Regions from separate parts of the Paenibacillus sp. JT22N7 genome, predicted to be linked through region 1. Evidence: riboswitches for the same ligand, from Rfam matches in the RefSeq annotation. Region 1 holds a riboswitch; each other region holds the start of a gene.
What was found. A riboswitch is a leader RNA that binds a small molecule or an ion and turns the genes downstream of it on or off. The one in region 1 is predicted to bind cyclic di-GMP.
Positions count from the first base shown of each region.

Region 2: it holds a riboswitch for cyclic di-GMP, as region 1 does, so the genes downstream of both, AC50Y5_RS19095 (fibronectin type III domain-containing protein) here and AC50Y5_RS10900 (condensation domain-containing protein) in region 1, are expected to answer to the same signal.
Region 3: it holds a riboswitch for cyclic di-GMP, as region 1 does, so the genes downstream of both, AC50Y5_RS29130 (glycoside hydrolase family 26 protein) here and AC50Y5_RS10900 (condensation domain-containing protein) in region 1, are expected to answer to the same signal.

Region 1 is NZ_JBXENY010000003.1:544,685-547,964, reverse strand. Features, by position in the region: gene AC50Y5_RS10915 (MFS transporter) at 1-269, shown strand, start outside; partial or broken gene AC50Y5_RS10910 (aldo/keto reductase) at 286-629, shown strand; partial or broken gene AC50Y5_RS10905 (transposase) at 680-817, opposite strand; cyclic di-GMP riboswitch class I at 1,170-1,257, shown strand; gene AC50Y5_RS10900 (condensation domain-containing protein) at 1,456-2,118, shown strand; gene AC50Y5_RS10895 (non-ribosomal peptide synthetase) at 2,180-3,280, shown strand, end outside.
Region 2 is NZ_JBXENY010000007.1:31,065-34,344, reverse strand. Features, by position in the region: gene AC50Y5_RS19100 (class II aldolase/adducin family protein) at 1-491, shown strand, start outside; cyclic di-GMP riboswitch class I at 921-1,021, shown strand; gene AC50Y5_RS19095 (fibronectin type III domain-containing protein) at 1,261-3,280, shown strand, end outside.
Region 3 is NZ_JBXENY010000014.1:35,061-38,340, forward strand. Features, by position in the region: gene AC50Y5_RS29125 (glycosyltransferase) at 1-279, opposite strand, end outside; gene AC50Y5_RS29130 (glycoside hydrolase family 26 protein) at 700-1,647, opposite strand; cyclic di-GMP riboswitch class I at 1,732-1,820, opposite strand; cyclic di-GMP riboswitch class I at 1,899-1,986, opposite strand; gene AC50Y5_RS29135 (mannosyltransferase family protein) at 2,075-3,280, opposite strand, start outside.

The sequences.
Region 1 (3,280 bases):
CGATTTTATATGGCATCGGGTTTGGCTCCGCGCAGCCGGCCCTTCAAGCGGCAACGATCCGTCTGGCCCATCCAGAGCGAATCGGAGTTGCCAACGCCTCGATATCGACTGCTAATGATCTTGGCATCGGGCTCGGTGCGATCGTGCTAGGCTGGGTTTCCCAGTATATGAGCTATCAGGCGTTATTCACGGTCAGCGCTTTGTCTGTTGCGATTTCCTTGCTGCTGTTCACTTTATTTGTGAAACGTTTGTTGAAAAATAATGAATAAATGGAGGAACAATCAAATGGAATATGTGAAACTCGGAAATACGGGCTTGGATGTATCCCGAATTTGTCTGGGCTGTATGGGCTTCGGAGTAGCCGTGCAAGGAGGGCTTCAATGGATTATTAATGAAGCAGACAGTCGTCCCGTTATTAAAAAAGCACTAGAGCTTGGTATCAATTTTTTTGATACAGCTAATGTATATTCAGCCGGATCAAGTGAGGCGGTTATTGGACCTGCTTTAAAGGAATATGCAAATCGGGATGAAATCGTGCTGGCTACTAAGGTGAATGGGCGCATGCAGGTCCAAACGGTGCCGGACTTTCTCGAAAGGCCATTATGAGCGAGATTGATAAAAGCCTGAAACTCTTCAGAAAGAACCTGTAACCTCACCTATTGTTGGTGCTACAAAAATATCGCATATTGAGGATGCTGCAGCTGCTCTTTCCATAAAGCTGACACCTGAAGAAATAGCCCAGAAAGATGATCTTGAAAAGAATAAGCGGATCAATGGCTGGACGCCCATTATCTTGTGAATACATATGCCGAACCTTTTAGACAATAAAGGAAAAATCGATACCACAGAAACGCGGTGATGCGTTAAACTGAATGCTTATAAAGATGGCTGTCGAGACCTTCTCGACAGCCTGATGCCGCCTAAATGGCGGCTTTTTTGTTTTAAAATTTTCATAGCGTTACGTATCAAGGAAGATAAATCTGCGCAGGATTATTTCGTTCTAGTCTATCCAAGTTTCGTCTCCTCCCATAGACTTTCATTCTCTTCATATTAATAGGACCCCTCTCCCAAAAACTTTTTGTCGAATGAAAATATAAAAAAATGTAAAAAACGTAACTATTTGATGAACGGATTGTTTATAGATTAGGAATGGAATAAAACAAACATAAAATGGATAAAGGCATACCTATGGAAACATAGGGACGCAAAGCCATGGCCTAAGGCATCAGACGATGCTACGGTTGACAGGTTGCTGGAAAATGGGAGCAGACTGTCCAAAATCCGGGCAGTTTTTTATTTATCAAAACAAGTTATTGGGGGTAATTTGATGAAACGTTTTTATTATCCATTAACACATGCGCAAAAACGAATTTGGTATACCGAGCAGTTTTACCCCGGAACGAGTATTGCCAATTTGAGCGGTTTTCTCAAGCTTAGATCGCATGAGGGAATGGATTGCAGCAGGAAGGGAACAAAACCGTTGTCCAGCAAAATGGCAAACCAGCCGATTTAGTAGTCAAGCTGGAGGTGATTAGGCCGGTAGCTGTAGCTATTAACGTATCACGAACGGTAGGCTGGTTTACCTCCCAATATCCGGTTGTGCTCGACATGAGCTATACGGACGATTTAGCCTATCAAATAAAACGGGTGAAAGAAGATTTGCGCCATATTCCCAATAAGGGAATCGGTTATGGCCTGCTGCGATATTTGGCAGCTGATGAGCATAAAGCAGGGCTCACCTTCTCATTCAAACCGGAAATCAGCTTCAACTATTTGGGGCAATTCGACAGCGAGGTGCAAACAGACTTGTTTTCACCATCCGTATACGATATGGGCGCGCAAACAAGCCCGGAATCTGAAGCGCTGTATGCGCTCAGCTTAAGCGGTATGGTAAGAGGCGAACGCCTCGTTGTGTCTTGCGCCTACAATAAAAAGCAATATTTGCGAGCTACGATAGATCAGCTGATGGATCGCTTCCACCATCATTTGCTTGTATTAATTCAGTGTTGCACAGCCAAGACGGACAGAGATTTCACACCAAGCGACTTTACGGCGAGTGAATTGCAGCTCGAAGAGGTCGGAGATATTTTTGACATGCTGGCAGAGAAGTTTGGCTAAGAGAATGAATTTGCGCGCAGCTTAATTTGCTGCGGAATGGATAGAAGGAGGCCTAGCACAGGTGAACGGGATTACTTTTCAGAAGGATCAAGTACAAGATATTTATTTTTTATCGCCTATGCAAGAGGGCATGCTGTTTCACACGCTTCTGCACCCCGGACAGAGCTATTATATGGAGCAACTGGCCATTTCGGTGAAAGGCTCATTTCGCAAAGATTTGCTGGAACAAAGCATGAACGTGTTGATGGATCGGTACGATATTTTTCGTACCGTATTCCTCCACGAGAAAATCAACCGGCCGGTTCAGGTTGTATTCAAGCAGCGAGCGTTCCATGTTCAGGAAATAGATTTATGTGATCAGCCCCAAGAAGAGCAGCAGCGACAGCTTGCTGCCTTCAAGCAGCAGGATAAAATGCTGGGATTTGATCTGTCCAAAGATATTTTAATGCGGACGACCGTTTTTAAGACAGGTGAGGACACGTATGAATGGATATGGAGCTATCACCACATTATGCTGGACGGCTGGTGCTTTGGCATTATTGTAAAGGAGCTGTTTCAGATATACAGCGCCTTGCTGAATCATAAGCCATACGAGCTGCCCGTCTCGAAACCATATAAGGAATATATCAACTGGCTTGGCAAGCAGGATAAGGAGGCTTCGCTTGTCTTTTGGTCGAGCTATTTAGCTGAATTTGAGGGGCAGGAGTCTTTCGCCGAGCAGCGCAGCAGACGCAGGGAGGAAGGTTATTCGTCAGGCGAGCTTCATTTTAAGCTTGGAGAGGAAGACAGTGAGGCTTTCTCTAGACTGGCAAGAGAGCATCAGGTTACGTTAAGCACAGCGATTCAAGCCGTTTGGGCTATTCTGCTTAGCCGTTATCAGCGCAGCAGCGATGTGTTGTTTGGAGCAGTTGTATCGGGTCGTCCCGCTGAGATTAGCGGTGTGGAGAGCATGGTGGGCCTGTTTATCAACGTAATCCCAACTCGTGTTCAGATCGTACCGGATATGACCTTCAAGCAATTAATAACGGAAATGCAGAGACTCTCGGTGCAGACCGAAGCGCATCAGTACGTGCCGCTTTATAATATCCAGAGCCGAATAGGCCAGCAGACGTTAATTGATCATATTGTTGTGTTCGAGAATTATCCGCTTCAAGAGGCTGGC
Region 2 (3,280 bases), on a different contig from region 1:
ATCAGGACCGTAAATATGTGGAGCCGGCGGATCTCGTGCGGATTGACGGCGGGAAGAAAGAGGCGGGCAAGGTACCAAGCCGCTCTGTACAGTTTCATCAGCATATTTATGAGACGCAGCCTCATGTGAACTCGATTATTATTACGCATCCGCCTAATATTATGGCGTTTGCGGTGACAGAGGAGCTGCTGGATTCGCGGACGATTCCGGAAAGCTATATTTTGCTGCGGAATATTCCTAAGCTTCCTTATGGGGATTTGTATACGAAGCCGCAGGAGGCGGCGCAGCTTTTTCAGGAGAACACGCCCATCGTCATTGCCGAAAATGACTGCGTCATCGTCACCGGGCAAAGCCTGCTGAACGCCTTCGACCGCCTGGAGGTCGCCGAATACAGCGCGAAAGCGACCATTTCAGCGAAAAACATTGGAGCTATTGTGCATATGGAGCAGTCGAGGATTGCGGAGCTGGAGCAGGCTTTTGGGTTGAAGTAGTAGGCCATATTGCCTAAATTAATAGTAATGTGAGTTTTAAAAAGTGAACTTAAATATGAAATGATAGGTCCAGCCCGTGGTTTAGCGGGTTGGGCATTTTTTTGTTGATCATACGACTAATAATTTGCAAGGAGATAAATAGGAAGATTTTTAATAGTTCAAATAGGATTAACTTCCTGTTGTATGATCTAGAATTTACTAAATATAAGGAGTCCACTGTTAATGAGGAATGACATGCCAAATAAAAATATTTATTTTCATGACTTATGTAGTATAAAATTTCAAATATCCAACCGATATACTAAGTACAAAGAACTATTAGATCAATTGAACTGAAAGGTAGACTCGTTCGAAAGGCGGGGGAGTAAAGTCGAGGGTCTTCGTGGAGACTACTAGAAATGTAGGTTTAAGAATCAACAAGCCCATTGAAATTGATAAAGGCAAACCTGATCGAAAGACAGGGACGCAAAGCCGCGGGTCTTCACGGAAAACCATAATTATGGTTGCCGTATGACAGCCGGGCCGCCAAAAGTAAATGGGCTTTTTTTATGCAAATATAAGAATTTATAAGTTTCATCCTTATAAACGGCTTATATTTCATACGCTAAACGGTAGCTTTGCCGCCAGAGAGCAGCGATAGCCGTTTACGCTTGACGTATAGGAAAGGATATGAATTTTCTCATACTTTCTCTATACGTTTTGCCAAAACGATGGCGTCTAATAGAAAGGACGCCGCCAGACGTTTTTCTTAATAGAGGGGGATATTCAAATGTATTTTAGTCAGATTAAGCAAGGTGTAATAAGAGTATTATGTTTATCTTTAATTATTCAAATGTTCCTTCCTTCCATCTGGAGCAATTCCACGGAGGCTGCCGCGTCATTTCGAGGTGTTAATGTTCAGTTTAAAGCAACTGATGCTTTAGCAGCAGATGGCTATTTGGCCGACCATGGCGATGAGTATGGTCCACACAATGGATACTTCTACGGTTGGAATATGGATCATGCGCAGTCTACGGTTACAGGAAGCACCTACGATGCGCCGCTTCTAAACTCTTCTATTCAAGTGCAAGAAGGCGGTGAATGGGAGATTGAGCTGCCGAATGGCAGGTATAACGTGAAGGTCAGTGTCGGGAACTCTGTATATGAAAGCAATAATACGCTTTATGTAGAGGGCAACACTTTTTGGGAAAATACGGAGCTGCCTGCTGGTGGACAAGTAACTTTTCAGAAGGGGGTTGTCATTGCTGACGGGAAACTGACGCTCAATGCGGGCAGCAGTGGAGATACAACAGCTATTCAATATATCGAAATTAAATCTCTGGAGCCTGTCATCCAAACGATTCCAAAACCGCAAATTGGGAAGCCAGCGGAGCAAAACAAGCTTCAGGGCAATAAAATTATTATTTCCGGCAATCAAAATAATGAGCATAATGCGCTTCCCTTTATCCGGGTAGGCGATTTAAATCCGGAAATTAGCCGCTACATGAATGCAGAAATGGCGTCTTTGGAAAGCAAACTGGCGGCATCCAATCCTTCATTTATTTCCTGTAATAATTGCAGTGCCTCAGGCCTGGAGGCAGCAATTAATAACAGCAGCAGCGATATGGTAGCTGTGACGGTGGGCCATTTAAATTTAGATTCCTCACTGACATTGGGCTCTCCTACGAAACCGGTTTATGTTATCGCAGAGGGCATCAATACGAATAATAAGCTCACCATTACGGTTTATGGAACTTTGGTCGTCAATGGGAGCATGAATGCGAACACTGAGCTGACTATTGATATTAAAAAACCTAACGATTCGACTCGGACAATGGGAGGGAATCTGTGGGTTAAAGGTTCCTTGCACTTGAATAATAATTCTAGTGTCTCGATTGCGGACAATTTCATAGCTGGGAGCCTTACTTATAACAGTGGTCTGCTTAATGTACAAGCAGGAAGAGTCATTGTACCTGGAAGTCTTCATATCAATACAAATGTAACTATGAATATTGATGAGGAAATGGTAGTTGGCAGCTTGGTTTCCAATAATCAGCAGGCCAATATTTCTGTGAAACGTGGAGATTTATTTATTCAAGGCGATATGCATGTCAACAATCACTTGAATATTGAGACCGGAGGCATCGTTGCCATCGGAGGCGGTATTACAGCTAATCAGAAACCGATTATTAACATCGGTGTCGGTACTGAAGGGGAAACGAAGCTGAAATATTTGGCAGCAGGGTTAAAGGCGGAATATTTTACAGAGGAAAATTTGGATGGTGAAAAAACGACGGTGCTGGAGCAGCCCGCTTTGCAAGGCAAGGCTCCTGTATCTTCGACAGGCCTAAATGATGGACGGTTTTCTGTTAGATGGTCTGGACAAATACAGCCTTATTACGCTGAAAATTATACGTTCGAGGCTGATGTTAATGGCGGAGTCAAACTATATGTGAATGGAACTCTAATTATTGATGAGTGGGCAGCGCAAGGAAATAAATTATTTACTGGCTCTATTGCCTTAGAAGCTGGTCAAAAGGTTGACATTCAAATGGAATACGTTAGTCGTAATGGATCGCCTAAAGCCATTTTATCATGGCAAAGCGCTTCAGGAGCGAAAGAGGTTGTACCAGCTAGTCAGCTATCTCCGTTTGCAACTCCTGCCATTCAGACTATTCCATCTGAAAATGCGGTGAAGGTCGGTTGGACTACTGCATTTAATGCAGATGGGTATGAGGTTGAAATGGATGGCAGCATTTATCCACTGGGCATTCTTAATGAATTTATTCATGAGCTGCTGCCATCAGGCA
Region 3 (3,280 bases), on a different contig from region 1:
GTTTAACAGATTTTCCGGATAATTCAAGTTTTTACAAGCAAGTATGGTTTTTCTAACCAAGGATGGCGGTTCATTGTAGGTAGCGATCGTAACATCCACAGAATAAAGGTTGTCAGGTAATGGCGCAGGCTTTCTTTCAGTGGGTTTTAGCAGAAGAATGTGGAATAAAACGGATTGAAAAATAGAAATGATTTCAAAAAATAGTAACAACGATCCAAAAATTAATGACCAGCCAGATGGGAGTGTTTGTACAAGTCTCCATACTAGATACACGATCATGATAGCAATGGATAGCGTTGTTAATATGTACCTAGCTTTTGTTTTCAAATAACCCCAATCCTTTGCGCTCTATTTATTCGCCATAATTCCATTCCTTTTCTGACTAATCTACAACATGGATTGACTATACTGTCTAATTTCGCTGTCGATATTTGTTAAATCGGCCGGAAATATGATATTTTTGGCGGCTAAGGCTCAAATTCAAAGTTATCTTATCACAATCCTTGCCCCTTTAAAAGTTAATTTTTCTTCTTAACATTGTAATCTTATTGGCAAAAGTGTAGAAAAAAAGCGAAAAAACTCTAATTTTACGCGGTTTACGCGAAATTAGAGTTTTCTCAGAATACCTATTTAGTATTATATCAGCCAGTGTTTGATAGAGTTGAGACCAGGACTTGACGACTAGCCCCGTCTAATCTTTTAAAGCGTTTTTTGCAGCGTTTGGTAAGCGCTCAGGCTATCAGCCGACGAATCGATATGCCAGTCCAGCTCTTTGTTCTCGTTGAACCAGATCAAGCCTTTAATTTGGCTGTACGCTGGCGATTGCACTTGATTCATCGCATCAATAACCCATTCGTTTTTGCTGCCGCCGCTTTCTGTTGTGCCAGTTTCAGCGATAATGATCGGCTTGCTCGAAATGCTTGTCAGCGCTTGGTACGAAGCGTAGAATACGTCGTTAAAGCTTCTCCACGAGCTCCACGATTCTTTCGTTCCAAAGTTGTAGCCATCGATCGAAAGCAGGTCTACGTAAGCATCGCCTGGGTACATAGCTGTAAACGATGCGTTTTTGCCAACATTTTCAGCGTTTACGTTGTACATGAATTTCACATTCGTTGCGCCTTGCTCTCTGAAAATCGTAACGACACGTTGGAATGCCGCTTTGTAAGTCTCGTTTGTGTTAACTGTGCTGTCGCCAACGCCCCAGCCGTACCAGTTGCCATTGCCTTCGTGGAAAATGCGAAGCCAAATTTCAGGGTTTTTGTTAGCTGCTTGCCAGTTAACCAGTTGTTTTGCCGTTTGTTTCAGGTAAGCGTCTACTACGCCTCTATTAATATCAGCAGTCGAATATTCTTTGTAATTTTTATTTTTAAACTCAAGGGTAAGTAGGTTAATCGAACCATTATTATTTACATAGTCCATAAAGCCCTTCCATTCATTAATCCCTTGGTTCGAGTTGACAAAAGTATGTACAACATCTTGGTGTCCACCGATTAGTTGCTCGTAGGCAGCGATGTTGTTCAAGCTTTGGTTCGGCCAAGTGCCGATCCATGCTCCGTTGTAAAAGTTGGTTTGCGCGCTAGCAGGGAGTGCCCAGAGTAATGTCGAAGCGAGCATAAGGAGTGTAAGAGCGAATTTTGTAGTTTTCATAGTAAGTTCCTCCCCCGAGCGAATGATGGTCGTGGTCCGAAGAACACGCCGCACCTTCATCAGGCAAAGGAGGCTATGTCGGGCTTCGGCAGCTGGCGAGCATATCCTGTTTAAGGATGAAGCCCCTATAGCTTTGCGCACATCAGGTTTCCCTGAGTTTGCCTTTTCGTGTAAGCAATAAAAAAAAGATAGTCCCTGCTCCCGAAAGAACAAAGTCTACCTTGATTAATAAAGGAAGAATCGATGTTGAATTCGGTAGCTGGCGAGCATATTCCGTTAGGAATGAAGCCCCTGTAGCTTTGCGCACATCAGGTTTCCCTGAGTTTGCCTTTTCGTTAAACGATCTAGGTATAAAGTACGAGCTAAAGTAATATGGTGCTATTGTACACCTTAAGCGCAAATTTCGTCAATTTATTTTTTCATAAATTTATACAACGAAAAAATATCCATTAAAGTAGCAAATCGCATACACAATATGAAGCAGGAAAAACATCATGAAATAAAACATTTGCAGCGCCTTATTATTTTTCAGCACATCCGCAAAATAAATGTAGAAGGGGAACGCAACCATGACATAACGTGGAATGCTCTGCAAAAATTCGGCGCTGGCGAACGGAATGAGCATAAGCAGCAATCCATAGGCAAAAAACAGCCATTCATGAGCATTACGGCGAATATCTTTCCAGCGCATAATAAGAAAGGCAGCAAAAATGACGAGGACGGCATTCGCGATAATAAAGGCAAGCAGGCCATTTTCCCAGCCGCCATTTCCTGAGAAATAAGGCTTTTGGATAAAATGAATATAGTTCGAGAACGGAGCAACCGTCTTGCGATACCAGTTGATGCTTTGCTCGGTAATCGGAGCCAGCAAATCGCCAGTAAGCCATTTCATGTACAACAGATAACCGGCTAGCGGCAGCGCCGAAATGATTGCATAGCCTAAATACTTCGTGTCCTTCCACTTGAAACGGTACAGCCTGTGTTCGATCAACAGCGTACCCACAACGAAAAACAAGTTGACGAAGCCCAAATTGCGCGTCACAGCGGACAAGCCCCCGAACAGAAACGCGAGAAAATATCGTTTTTGCATCGCATAATAGACGGTCATTAGCGACAGCATGAGGAACAGGCTCTCTGTATAAGGCACGGCATAGAAGATGGCGGTCGGAAAAATGAGCAGCAGCAGCACCGCGACTTGGGCGTGCTCCTGTTTCAGTCCTCTTTTTAAACAAATGCCATAAAAATAAAAAAGTGATACGAGCAAAAACAAATTCGATAAAACCGATCCCACGACTGTCGCATCGTATTTAGAAATAGACTCCACCAAAAAGACTAACAAAGGGTATAAAGGGAAAAACACCCAATTTGCACTAGGATGCGATTCGTTGATGTTATACGTATCATAGCCATTTTCGGCAATTCCCAAGTACCATACGCTGTCAAATTTCCTTAGATCCTCGAAGCTCGGCTTCTTCAGCTGTGAAATATCCGTCTGGATCGAGAGCTGGCTCGATGTGAAATCATGCCCCTGCACGACCGTATAGTCCGGCGGAATTTGATAGTTCGAAAACAGATTCATGCCGAGAAAGCCTGCAAAATAAAGCAATATTCTCGTAATGACAAACAAGGAGAG